DNA from 2 places in the Neobacillus sp. SM06 genome. Region 2 is predicted to be linked to the other one. Evidence: riboswitches for the same ligand, from Rfam matches in the RefSeq annotation. Region 2 holds a riboswitch; the other holds the start of a gene.
What was found. Region 2 has a riboswitch for cyclic di-AMP ahead of ACQYAD_RS01480 (APC family permease). Riboswitches for the same ligand answer to the same signal wherever they lie in the genome.
Positions count from the first base shown of each region.

Region 1: linked by a shared signal. The riboswitch ahead of ACQYAD_RS10970 (SLC13 family permease) and the one ahead of ACQYAD_RS01480 (APC family permease) in region 2 are both predicted to bind cyclic di-AMP.

Region 1 covers NZ_JBNWEO010000015.1:275,919-282,231, forward strand. The annotation lists gene ACQYAD_RS10955 (LysM peptidoglycan-binding domain-containing protein) at 1-100, shown strand, start outside; gene ACQYAD_RS10960 (NarK family nitrate/nitrite MFS transporter) at 116-1,417, opposite strand; gene ACQYAD_RS10965 (nitrate/nitrite transporter) at 1,605-3,140, opposite strand; cyclic di-AMP (ydaO/yuaA leader) riboswitch at 3,436-3,578, shown strand; gene ACQYAD_RS10970 (SLC13 family permease) at 3,682-4,962, shown strand; gene ACQYAD_RS10975 (TrkH family potassium uptake protein) at 5,001-6,313, shown strand, end outside.
Region 2 covers NZ_JBNWEO010000007.1:68,750-75,062, forward strand. The annotation lists gene ACQYAD_RS01475 (DoxX family membrane protein) at 1-106, shown strand, start outside; gene ACQYAD_RS01480 (APC family permease) at 456-2,279, opposite strand; cyclic di-AMP (ydaO/yuaA leader) riboswitch at 2,521-2,659, opposite strand; gene ACQYAD_RS01485 (hypothetical protein) at 2,814-3,293, opposite strand; gene ACQYAD_RS01490 (hypothetical protein) at 3,849-4,211, shown strand; gene ACQYAD_RS01495 (hypothetical protein) at 4,635-4,967, opposite strand; gene ACQYAD_RS01500 (Uma2 family endonuclease) at 5,674-6,243, shown strand.

The DNA of each region.
Region 1 (6,313 bases), on a different contig from region 2:
CGGCAGCATTAAGGGAAATCGAATCGATGTCTTTATTTCCTCAAAACAGGATGCTATTAACTGGGGAACAAAAGAAGTTAAAGTAAAAATATTAAACTAAAAAACAAGCTGGATATTATCCAGCTTGTTTTATGTTTTCAGGTATTACCGTTGTTTTCCGTTGATAATAAAACCAATTTAGTAGGATAGAAACAAAATAAAACGCAATAAAGAAATAAAAAGCGGTAACGGGTGTTCCAGTAGCTTTTACAGACCAGCCGAAAAGCTTAGGAATAAAAAAAGAACCGTAGGCTGCAAATGCGGCGGAAAAACCGATTACAGGTGCAGCTTCTTTTGGAATAAAGATGGTTGGAATCATTTGGAACGTTGATCCGGAACCAACACCTGAAGCTAAAAATAGGACAAGGAATGCTGCTAAGAAACCAGCAAACTGTTTGCTGCTTAGAAAGAAGATGACTCCGCCGGCACCGATTCCCATAATGACCAGGACATAGGCCGTAATTTTTGCCCCACCAATTTTATCGGAAAGCCAGCCGCCGACAGGACGGGCAGCAGCGGCAACAAGCGCACCTAAAAAGGCCAATGAAATATGTTCCGGAAATTGCGATTTTAGTAAAAGCGGGAAGGCTGCCGAATAGCCAATAAATGAACCGAACGTTGCAACATACAGTACGGTCATGATCCACGTATGTTTTCTTTTGACGATTACAAATTGATCAGCAACAGATTGTTTTGCATTTGGAACATTGTCCATCCCAAATAAGGCAAGAATCGTCAGAATAGCAATTGGAATAACCCATATGAACGCAGCATTTTGCAGCCAGATTTTTTGGCCGTTCGCTATAACTTGATTTCCGCCAATGAATGCAAAAGTTCCAGAAGTAATAATTAACGGTGTAACAAATTGAACAACAGACACGCCCATATTTCCTAAACCGCCATTAATCCCAAGCGCTGTTCCTTTTTCTTTTTTTGGAAAAAAGAAACTGATATTTGCAGATGAAGAGGAGAAGTTGCCTCCGCCTAATCCGCAAAGGGCTGCAAGCAAAAGCATTACCGAAAAAGGCGTTTCAGGATTTTGAACAGCAAAGCCTATTCCGATCGCCGGAATCGCCAAAATGGCAGTTGAAATCACTGTCCAGTTTTTTCCCCCGATTGTTCCAACTGCAAAAGTATAGACAAAACGCAAGGTTGCGCCAACGAGACCGGGAATTGCTGCTAGGGTAAATAATTGCTCTTCGGAAAAATGGAAGCCGATATCATTCAACCGAACTGCGACAACTGACCAGATTTGCCAAACGACAAAAGCCAACATCAGGCTTGGAACAGAAATCCATAGATTCCGATTGGCATGTTTTTTCCCTTCTTTATTCCAGAACTTTTCATCCTCTGGATTCCAATAACTTAGTCTTGCCATATTGTTTCCTCCAAATTTTTAAAGTATCAAATGATTCGCGATTTACATTGTTAATCTTAAAAGAGAGAAACACTGAAAGATTGTGAGGTACGTCACATTTTAAGTGAACGAACTGTGAACGGAGAGAAATGGACATAAAGTTGTAAAAATATCTTCTCAGAGGGATGGATCAATTAAAAAAAGGTCCTCAAGAAGAAGACCTTTTTGCAGATGGTTTTAAATCCTTTACTACGTCTTGTTTTAACTCATTAAACATACCCACAAAATTTTTAGTTTCGCCTGCATCATTTTTAATAGCGGAAATGGTTAACCATTCTAAATAAACGTCTTGATTTTTTCGCTTATTCCAAATTGGTCCTTGCCATGAGCCATTGCTTCGTAAATTTTCCCACATTTTGTGATAAAACTCATTAGTATGCTCACCTGACTGAAGAACGCTTGGCGTTTTTCCTACAACCTCATCCTGCGAGTAGCCGGTAATTTTAGAAAATGCAGGATTGACCATTTGAATGACACCGTTAGCATCTGTGACGATAATTCCTTCTGTGGTTGATTTAATAATTTTTGCTGAGATTTCAAGCTTTTCCTGATAAAACAGCCATACAACCAAAATTAAACTTGCGAGGGAAAACTCTGACAATGACATAAACCCTATCGCATAATGACCAGTTAAATTAAATAGGATGGTCAGAATCAATGGCGGGAAGAATCCGCCCAACCCTCCCATTGCAGCAACGATTCCGTTAACAATTCCTGCTTGTTTCGTAAAATAAAAAGGTACCAATTTAAAAATCGCCCCATTGCCGATTCCTGCACAAAAAGAAACGAGCAGGCTGCCGAACGAATAAATGGGCAGGGAAGGTGTAAAGGATAACAAAAATCCTGCAAAAGTCAGCCCAAAAAAGACGCCTATTAATATAAGAAAAGGGTTAATTTTGTCCCCAAGCCAGCCCCCGACTGGACGGAATAGTGTCGCGACAACGATAAATCCCGCAGTCCGCAGCCCGGCATCGACTTTTGACAATTCAAAATGATTCACCAAGAAAGACGGCAGATAAATCGTGAATGCAACAAATGCTCCAAAAGTAATGAAGTAAAACAAGCTTAAAAACCACAGTTTTGGATTTTTGTATACCTCTTTTATTTGCTCTGTTAATGGATTATTGACTTTTTTCTCATGCCGGTCTCCGAAAAGAAAATTTATAAGAGCAAAAACAAGAACAAGAACAAGAAAAATTTTAATCGTTGATCTCCATCCGAAAGCATTTGCGATAACAGGTGCGGCAAACGAGGTTACAGCTGTACCGATATTTCCGGCACCGTAAATGCCATTAATGAAACCATGCCTTTCTTTCGGGTAGTATTTAGGCAAGGAAGTTACCCCGACCGAAAAGATTGCACCGCCGACACCCAGAAGAAATCCCCCTAGCAATAGCAAAAGTAAAGTGTTGGCGAAGCTAATGATAAAAATGGGGGCAAGCATAACTAAAAAGCTGATTGTAAATAATGTACGCGCCCCAAAGCGGTTAGTCCAGTACCCGATTGGCACTCGAAGAATGGAACCGAGAATGACTGGAACTGCTGTCACCCAAGCTTGCTGGGGAGATGTTAACTGGATATCCGATTTTATAAAAGGCATTAATGAAGACAGAAGCACCCAAACCATAAATCCTGCAATTAGACTCGATGTTTGAATGACTAATTGTTTTGTTCCTTGATTCATGAAAATCCTCCTTTTAACCCGATTAATCGTAGATTGCCCAATCAAAAAGGGATCATCCAATGCTTGAAGGTGATTTTATTATAAAGAGAAAACCAAATGGAAAGATGTGAAGTATGATACAAATTTGTACACATTGCCGCTATTTACATTCGGCGCTATTAAAATTTTGGTCAACACAGTCTTTGTATAAATCATATAGGTAGAGCGGAAAAAATTTTTTCAATAAATAAGGCTTTAATGTGTGAAGGGATTGTTTACATTCGTTCATTGGAGTAGTATATTTTTCCTTGTACATATGAAATGATCGCTGAATCAAATTTGAGCGGGGGAACCACATTGGCTAATTTTTAGCCGGTTTGGGGCGAATCCTTTTTAAGGTAGGGTTTGTTGAGAATCCGAGTCCGTCAGCTAACCTCGTAAGCGCAGGGAAATGGTTTTCTTAGTTTTAGACACTAAGGGGTTCCCTAGTGTTTTTTTGCTTTATGGATGGAAAGAATACAACTTCCTAGAACAGCAAGATTTAGAAACAGGAGTGAAATGAATGGGAACACAGGAACTAATTGCTTTAGTCATTTTTCTATTTACTTATGCCATGATCATTTCAGAACAAATTCATCGAACGACGATTGCGATGCTCGGTGGCTTGCTAATGGTTGCACTAGGAATTCTTGATCAAAAAGCAGCCATTCACTATATTGATTTCAATACAATTGGCTTGCTTGTCGGAATGATGGTGATCGTTGGAATAACCGCTCAAACTGGCGTTTTTGAGTATATCGCCATCTGGTCAGCACAAAAAGTGAAGGGGGATCCAATTAAAATTTTAGTGGCATTAAGTGTTTTTACAGCTATTGCTTCCGCCTTTTTAGACAATGTAACAACGGTTTTACTTGTTGTCCCGGTGACATTAAGCATTACAAACCAACTGAAAGTAGGTCCGATTCCGTATTTGTTATCGGAAGTATTTGCGTCAAATATTGGTGGAACGGCGACTATGATTGGCGATCCGCCTAATATTATGATCGGCAGTGCGGTAAAGGGACTAACATTTAATGCGTTTATCAAGAATTTAACGCTCATTAATCTATTGATCTTGATTGTCACGATCGCTCTTTTAGTTGTTTTTTATCGCAAACAGCTGCGTACAACAATGAAGTACAAAGAAGAGCTACTAAAAAAAGATGCCCACAAAGAATTAAAGGATCCGGTTTTGCTGAAAAAAAGTTTGCTCATTATTTTTCTAACGTTGGTCGGATTTTTTAGCCACCAGTTTACCCATCTGGAAACGGCGACCATTGCGTTAATTGGCGCATTTTTATTACTCCTTGTCACCGGTGACAAATATTTGGCAGTTGCCTTGGAAAAAATAGAATGGACGACCCTTTTCTTTTTTATTGGATTGTTTGTGATTGTAGGGGGACTCGTCGAAACCGGTTTAATTGGGGCGCTGGCGAAAAAAGCGATGTCCTTAACAGGTGGAGAATTAAAATCGACCACTTTTCTTGTACTGTGGATGAGCGCGCTCATTTCTGCTTTTGTCGACAATATTCCATTTGTCGCTACAATGATACCGCTCATAAAAGAAATGGGGACTCTAGGAATTACGAATTTGGATCCGCTTTGGTGGAGTTTGTCCCTTGGTGCGTGCTTGGGCGGGAATGGCACATTAATCGGCGCCAGCGCCAATCTAGTTGTTGCTGGGATTGCTTCAAAGAATGGCCATCATATTTCATTTATGCGATTTTTGGTGATCGGTTTTCCAATCATGATTGTTTCCATTTTAATTTCAACGGTTTATGTTTATTTTCGTTATTTGATGTAAATGTATAGGGTAAATGAAAATTGCTGGGAGGAAAAATAGTGAGGAAAAAATTTTATTTTGACCCTCCTAAAATACTCGTTTTGGGATTTGGTGCGATTATTCTTATAGGTGCAACCTTGTTAACTTTGCCGATATCGACAGTAGATGGCAAAGGCTTATCATTTTTAAATGCGCTTTTTACAGCAACCTCTGCCACTTGTGTTACAGGGCTCGTTGTTGTCGATACTGGATCAACGTTTACCATCTTCGGCCAAGTGGTTATTTTATCGATGATTCAAATAGGCGGACTTGGATTTATGACATTTGCCACTTTGTTTGCTTTCCTTTTGGGAAAAAGAATTTCCTTAAAAGAAAGAATCCTGCTGCAAGAGTCATTGAATAATTTGTCCATGGAAGGCGTGGTTCGATTAGCAAGACGGATTCTAATTTTTACTGCGGTTATTGAACTTACTGGAGCCATGTTGCTTTCTATTCGTTTTTCTTTTGATATGCCCATTGGAAAAGCAATCTATTTTGGCATTTTCCACTCAATCTCACTTTTTAACAATGCCGGTTTTGATATTATGGGTGACTTTCGCAGTTTAACAGGTTATGTTCAAGACCCGGTCGTTAACTTAACAGTTGATGCATTGATTGTTCTTGGCGGAATTGGGTTTATTGTTTTGAACGAATTATTTGAGTACAGGCAAGTGCGGAAATTATCGCTGCATACGAAAGTAGTACTGCTGACGACAGCTGTGTTAATCATTGCAGGAACAATTGGCATTTTTGCACTGGAATACATGAATCCCAAAACATTAAAGCCATTGTCCTTTTTAGGAAAAATTCTTGCATCCTCTTTTCAAGCTATCACACCGAGAACTGCGGGTGCCAATACACTGAATATTGGAGACATGACGCAATCATCACTCTTTTTAATCATTTTTTTAATGTTTGTCGGTGCATCACCTGGTTCGACAGGCGGCGGTATCAAAACAACGACTTTTATTACGTTAATTGGTGCAGTATGGTCGCAAATTCGAGGAAAAGAAGATGTCATTTTCTACCGCCAGCGAATTGTCTATGAGACCATTTACAAAGCGTTAACTGTTACGATCAGCGGATTATTTATTGTCATGCTGGTAACGATGTTATTGACAATTACCGAACATGGGAAAGATTTTTTAATGATCTTATTTGAAGCGACATCTGCTTTTGGAACAGTGGGGCTATCGATGGGATTGACACCAGATCTATCGCCGATTGGCAGGCTACTCATTATCTTTGCAATGTTTGCTGGACGAGTAGGTCCTTTAACCATCGCGTTTGCGGTAACCATTCGCCGAAATCCAGATGCATTCCGCTATCCTAA
Region 2 (6,313 bases):
CTACATTTGGACCAACTTGGCTTTAATGAAATGGGCAAAATATTTCGAAGCTGTGGGTATTGATGGCTATTTAAGAGTAAAAAAAGGAAAAAATTTATTGAAGTAAATTGGATTTATCCTATAAAAATATCTCCATAGCCAACAGACAACGGAGCTCTTGGTCGTTGTCTGTTGGCTACAATAAATCCGTTCTAGTTATCGAAAAAACCATTTATTTTAATAAAAAAAAAGGTGATCCCATAGAGGCTGCAAGTCTTCGTTTTTTAAACAATTGTCACAAATGATCAGTACGAATGACTCTCCATTTTTATGATTCTCTTTACCGCTGCCACAAATCGAACATACTTGCTCCATGCTTTGCGCCCCTTAATAAATGTATATTACTAGTTTTTCCTGGCTATTCTTTTTTATTCATCACAAAAAGCCCAATGGCTTCACCATTGGACTTTTCTTATTTAATCATTTAAACGAAATGGAACGGTAGCGACAACCACGTCTTTTCTTGCAAAAAGGATCGCACGGATCCGAAATGCTGATTGATTGTGTAAAAGGCGATGCCACCATTTTCGTGTTATAAACTCAGGTAAGAGCACAGTGATTTTCATTTTTTTACCATACCGATTTTCAGCGCGTCCGATAAATTCAATTAACGGCTTAATAACAGTACGGTAACGCGAAACGACGACTACCAAGCGCACTCCTGGATTCCACTTTTCCCATTTTTCCTCCATTTTTTTCGCATCTTCTGGAGAAAAAGCCACATAAAACGCTACAACATTCGGAGTAAGGGATTTTGCAAAGGCAATGGTTGATACTACCACTTTATGAATACCTGCCACGGGAATGATGATTACGGTATCCGCTGTCTCAATTGGCGCTGTTAAATCGACTTTCAGTTGCTTCGCCACATTTTGATAATGATGGTTAATTTGAGTGATCAACAACAATAAGAGCGGGGTGATGATAATGACGATCCAGGCCCCTTCTTGAAATTTAGTTATACTAAAAATGATGACAACGAAGAATGTGACAACTGCTCCCACTCCATTAATGAAAGCTTTCCGTTTCCATTTTTGAGACTTTTCTCTGCTCCATTTTAAAACCAACCCTATTTGCGCCATCGTAAAAGACAAGAACACGCCGATCGCATATAAAGGAATCAACGCTTCCGTTCTGCCACGAAATACAATTAATAAGATACTCGATAATACACCGAGTGTAATGATTCCATAGTTAAAAGCCAACCTTTCCCCTCGATTACTGAACATCCTCGGCATATTCTTATCTTGTGCCATAATCGATGCCAGAATAGGAAATCCATTAAAACTTGTATTCGCCGCCAATATTAAAATCAGCATAGTGGCAAACTGAATGATATAGAAAAATACTCCCCTGCCAAAAGCATCCGCTGCAACCATTGATAAAACAGTCTTCGTCCCTGTTGGATCCGGTTGAATCGAATAAGCTTGCGAAAGAATGGTCACGCCGCCAAAAATTACTGCCAGTAACGCACCTAATGTGAGCATTGTCCTTTTAGCATTTCTCTGAGCCGGATTTCGAAAATGCGGTACAGCATTGGAAATTGCTTCAATCCCGGTGACTGCTGAACATCCTGATGAGAAGGCCTTTAACAAAACAAACCACGTCAAGCTGGCTGGGATTTCAGTAGGAATGGAAACGCGGTAGGCTGCCGATCCTGCACCCGTTGCCCAATCAAATAAGCCTTTTCCAACCAGAGCAATCATACAAAAAATAAATAAATACGTAGGCAAGGCAAATACGTTTCCCGATTCCGATGTCCCGCGAAGATTCATCCAGACCATAAACCAAGTAAAAAGAAGTCCGATCGGAACAATCCATTGGGCTAAAGCCGGAAAAGCTGACGTAATCGCAAGTACACCCGCAGAGACCGAAACAGCAACCGTTAAGGTGTAGTCGATCAACAACGATACGCCTGCCAAACGACCCCACATCACCCCTAAGTTTTCTTTTGCAACCATATAGGCTCCCCCGCCCTGGGGATATGCATCGATCACTTGCCGATAACTAATAATGAGAATCGTAATTAGCAAAATAATAGCAGCTGCAATCGGCAAGGAAAAAGAGAATGCAAAGGCTCCAACTGTTGCAAGTTCAAGCAAAATCATTTCCGTTCCATAAGCGACTGATGAAAGAGCATCCGATGATAGAATCGGTAGAGCCTTCCATATCGGCATTTTTTCACCTTCTGCTTCTTCGGATTTCAACGGACGGCCAAATAGTAACCGTTTAAATGTCATGATCGTTCACCTTTCCTAATGTATCCCCATATTCTTGGCATTAAATAAATATAAGTTTGCCAAATAATCCATCTTAACTGAGTACAACATTTTTTGTTTTCGTTAATTCACTAATGACCCCTTCCCTTTAGCAGACATCCTTTTAAAATTTTGACAATAAAAAAAGGCCACACAAAATGAAAAATGTCTTTTTTTGTAAAAAAATACACAAAAAAAGCACCTTTCAAAAGGTGGTCTTCTGACCTCCTTCGCTTTTAGCCGACGAAGTTAGCTGACGGGTTAGGATGGCGAAAGAGTTTACATCCCTTCTACGAATTAGTAGAATTAACCCCAAAAAAGTGGTTCCTCCGTTCCCTTTCAGGATTAGGCGAATATGAAATTGCTTCCTTTGAGCATGATATTACTCCGAAGAAACCATCTTGTAAAGGATAAAAATAACGCAAAAACAAACGAATGAATTGAATGGGGTCGAATAAAACGTTTTCACTTCAAAAAAACTTGATCCTGCTCTTCCTTACACTATTTTTTACAATTTCAAAGCGTTTGCTCCCTAATTCTTTTTGTTTTTTCGTATAAATACTGTACGCCATATAATAAATACGCTTTGTAGTGCAGGTAGATAAAAAACTGAAAATGATTTAACCGATTGAGAGCGACAATTTTTAATTTTTTAAGAATATCAATCAAAAGAAAGGCAAAGAACCCATCTGAAATAACATTGAGCAAGACAAATTTTTTGAAGTTTCCGTAAGAAGATTTAAGCAGCCACATCGAAACCGGCATATATGGACCAATACTAAAGGGGAGCTCATCCTTTAGAAATGATTTTCGCCGATCGTAAAATTTCCACCACTTTCTCTTATGGCCATACAGATGATTTAGGATCTCAAAAACAACAATAAAAACGCCTGCAACAGAATAACGCTTTAGACTACGCTTTCCCATAAAGATTAACGATAACCAAGGAATCATAATAATTGACAGATTAAACAGAAAATGCCTCTTCGATACCATAAACGATTTCACCTCATTCTTCTTTTCTATTCCCTTTTAAAATGCCCAAAACCATTAAAAAATACCAAATTTTGAAGTGATCCTTTCTTATCCCAACTAAATCCAAAGTCCGGGTGATCACCTGCGTCGAAAAGCTTTTTAATGACCCTTTCCTTTTATGCAGTAGTTCCATATATAAAAAGAGAGAAAACGAATAGGAGTTGATTCAATGTCCGGCTTGGTAAAATTAACGAAGGATTTTCCAATGATGAATGATGGTTTAATGTTACAGCTTTCCGGCTATATGTCTCGATTTTGCTGAAGGTAGCATACGAAGATGGAATTGTTGTGAATGGATGAGGTTACAAAATGGTCAGTACATAAGAGCTTATTCCCAGTTAAGCGAAGATCTGGTGTACATAGAAGGAAGAGCCAAAAAGGCATTGGCCAAAAGTACGGTCAAACACGAGTCAATAAATTGGTAACAAAGGGGTTCTTACCGCTGAGGTCACGCCTAGGTTTTCCTCACCTTTTATATTGCCCATACGTATCCTAACTATCGGGAGGTGAAATGCAGTGGCTACAAGCAATGCAATTGTATATGTTGGGCAAATGGGGGCAGACACATTTACTCAAGCTTTAAATGGTGTATTATATACAGAGAATCAAATTGGCTTTATGGCAGATCGAATTTTATGGACTGAAGGACAAATCGGTGAAATGGCGAACCGTATTGTCTATGTAACAGAATTTAGTCAATTTAACACAATAAAAGCAATGTATATGGTGATGTCAATGTCTTTTATGGGTATGGACTCCACAATGAACAATATGTTCAAATATGCGATCACCGTGAACCCGGTTAGTTATATTCCTTGGTTGAGGTCAGTTCCTTATCAGACAGGACAGTATTTTCCCTCTCCTTTTTATGATAGATAGTATTAAAAAATGGAAATCCGGTGAAGCGGATCTTTTCAAAGGATTCCGCTTTTTCCCTTTTGATTCAATCTTGTACATCCCTAGTCGATGATAATCATCATATTGACAAAACTCGAAGTTTTTTGAATCAAGATCTATTTTACAGCATTCTGGAAAATGGTCGGTATTTCTGGCCATTTTCAAATAAGCCTCCGATTCAATGATAACTTGCGTTTATCATTCTATTTTAACAGATTTAATGCGGCCAGGGAGAGGCAGCTATTACTCTTCTGTATACTGCTCCCCACAAGCCGTATGTGGTTTGTCAGTGCATTTTTATAAAAAACGGGAAGTACTCTGAATGGTTTTATTCTTGGAGGAGTCTCTGCAGCGGGATTTGTTAATCATTCAGTATCGAGGTTTCAGTAAAAGATTTTAAAAAGATTAGCCAAAATACACTCTGACAACCCCTTCTTTTTGAGCTGTTTCTAAACAGCCTTGTATAAAAGTTTGGATTTGCTTTTGATCCCACTCCAAGAATTCATTGCCTGAGAAGGAAGCAGCATTCTTGTTGAAAAATTGTTTGCAAGCTTGCAAAGACTTTTCCATTTGTTGTTTTGAAAAAGTGGAACTGCGGCCTGAACCGCTAACTCCTGCATAGGATGTAACTGATTCAAGTAAATTGTACAGAATAATCGCATTACGATTCCCCATGCTGAAACGGGCATAAGCAATTTCTTCACCTTTTTTATTGTATCCTGAAATATCGTGCCCCATAAAAATGATCCTCCTTAAAAAGTAGATTTGCGAAGCAAAAAAGTTTACATAGCTATTTTTAAGTATAGAAAATCATTTAATTGATTACCTTCACCTTCTTTCAGGTTTGTTTTTTTATTTAAAAAAATTTCATAAACACAGTTTGGGAGAAAAAGGGTTTTCAAAATAGAATAACATGAAGATTCAATCAGAAGTAGTTTAAAAATACTAGATTTATTTATTTTTTCATGGATTTTTTGTGAATAAGAGGTTTAAAAAGATGTATAACAACAGAAGCAATATGAGGTTGTCTATATCATTTCATGAACGACCAAATTTGTCAATAACCAATAATTCGAGCATCTACAGATTCTGAAGTTCTTAAAGTCAAAAAAAGAATCATATAAATCTATAAAATTCTTTTTTCCATCATATGTACTCGTATGTTAAAAAATATTTTTCTTTATAGGGCAACGCTAATCATTCAGTAGGTGGGCTCTAAATACCTTTTCAAAAATTCCATTAACCTCTCATTTCTTCAAATTCGAACCATTTCATTGCCATCCGCTTCGTTAGACCCAATGAAAGATACATTCCTTCTTCCGTAACGAGCAACGGTTTAAGGCGCACGGCTTGCATTTTAACTCCAAGTGATAGTGACAAAAGATGTGTGATACTTTCGATTATGATAAAATATGGTTAAGTATAAGTTGAAAGGAATGATTTAATGGCCATTCCGAACGAAAAAGAGAAATATTCATATGCTGATTATCTAACATGGAATGAAGGGGAAAGGCTTGAATTAATTGATGGGGAAATTTTCAATATGTCCCCTGCCCCTTCACCCAGGCATCAACAGGTTCTTAGAGAATTAACTACAGCTTTTTCCGTTTTCCTAAGAGAAAAGGAATGTGAAGTTTTTTTTGCACCTTTCGACGTAAGGCTTTTGGCAGATAACAAACAGGACGTTGATATAATTAATGTTGTTCAACCCGATTTATTGATTGTATGCGATAAAGAAAAGCTTGATGAAAAGGGGTGTAAAGGTGCTCCGGATATGATTGTCGAAATCCTTTCACCTTCATCTGTTAAGTTAGATCGTTGGAAGAAATATCAGCTGTACGAAAAAGCAGGTGTAAAAGAATACTGGCTTGTTGACCCGGTTAACCATTCTGTAGAAATACATCTTTTAAACGATGCTCAATACAAGTTTCAAGGAGTCTTTACAAAAGGTGATACAGTTACCGTTAATCTTTTTCCCGATTTTAAATTAGACCTGGATCGAATATTTATTTAGAAGCATTGGGAACGGATGCCACATTTCTTCTTTGAATAAAAAAGTACCTTTACTCCCGAATAAAGTCGAT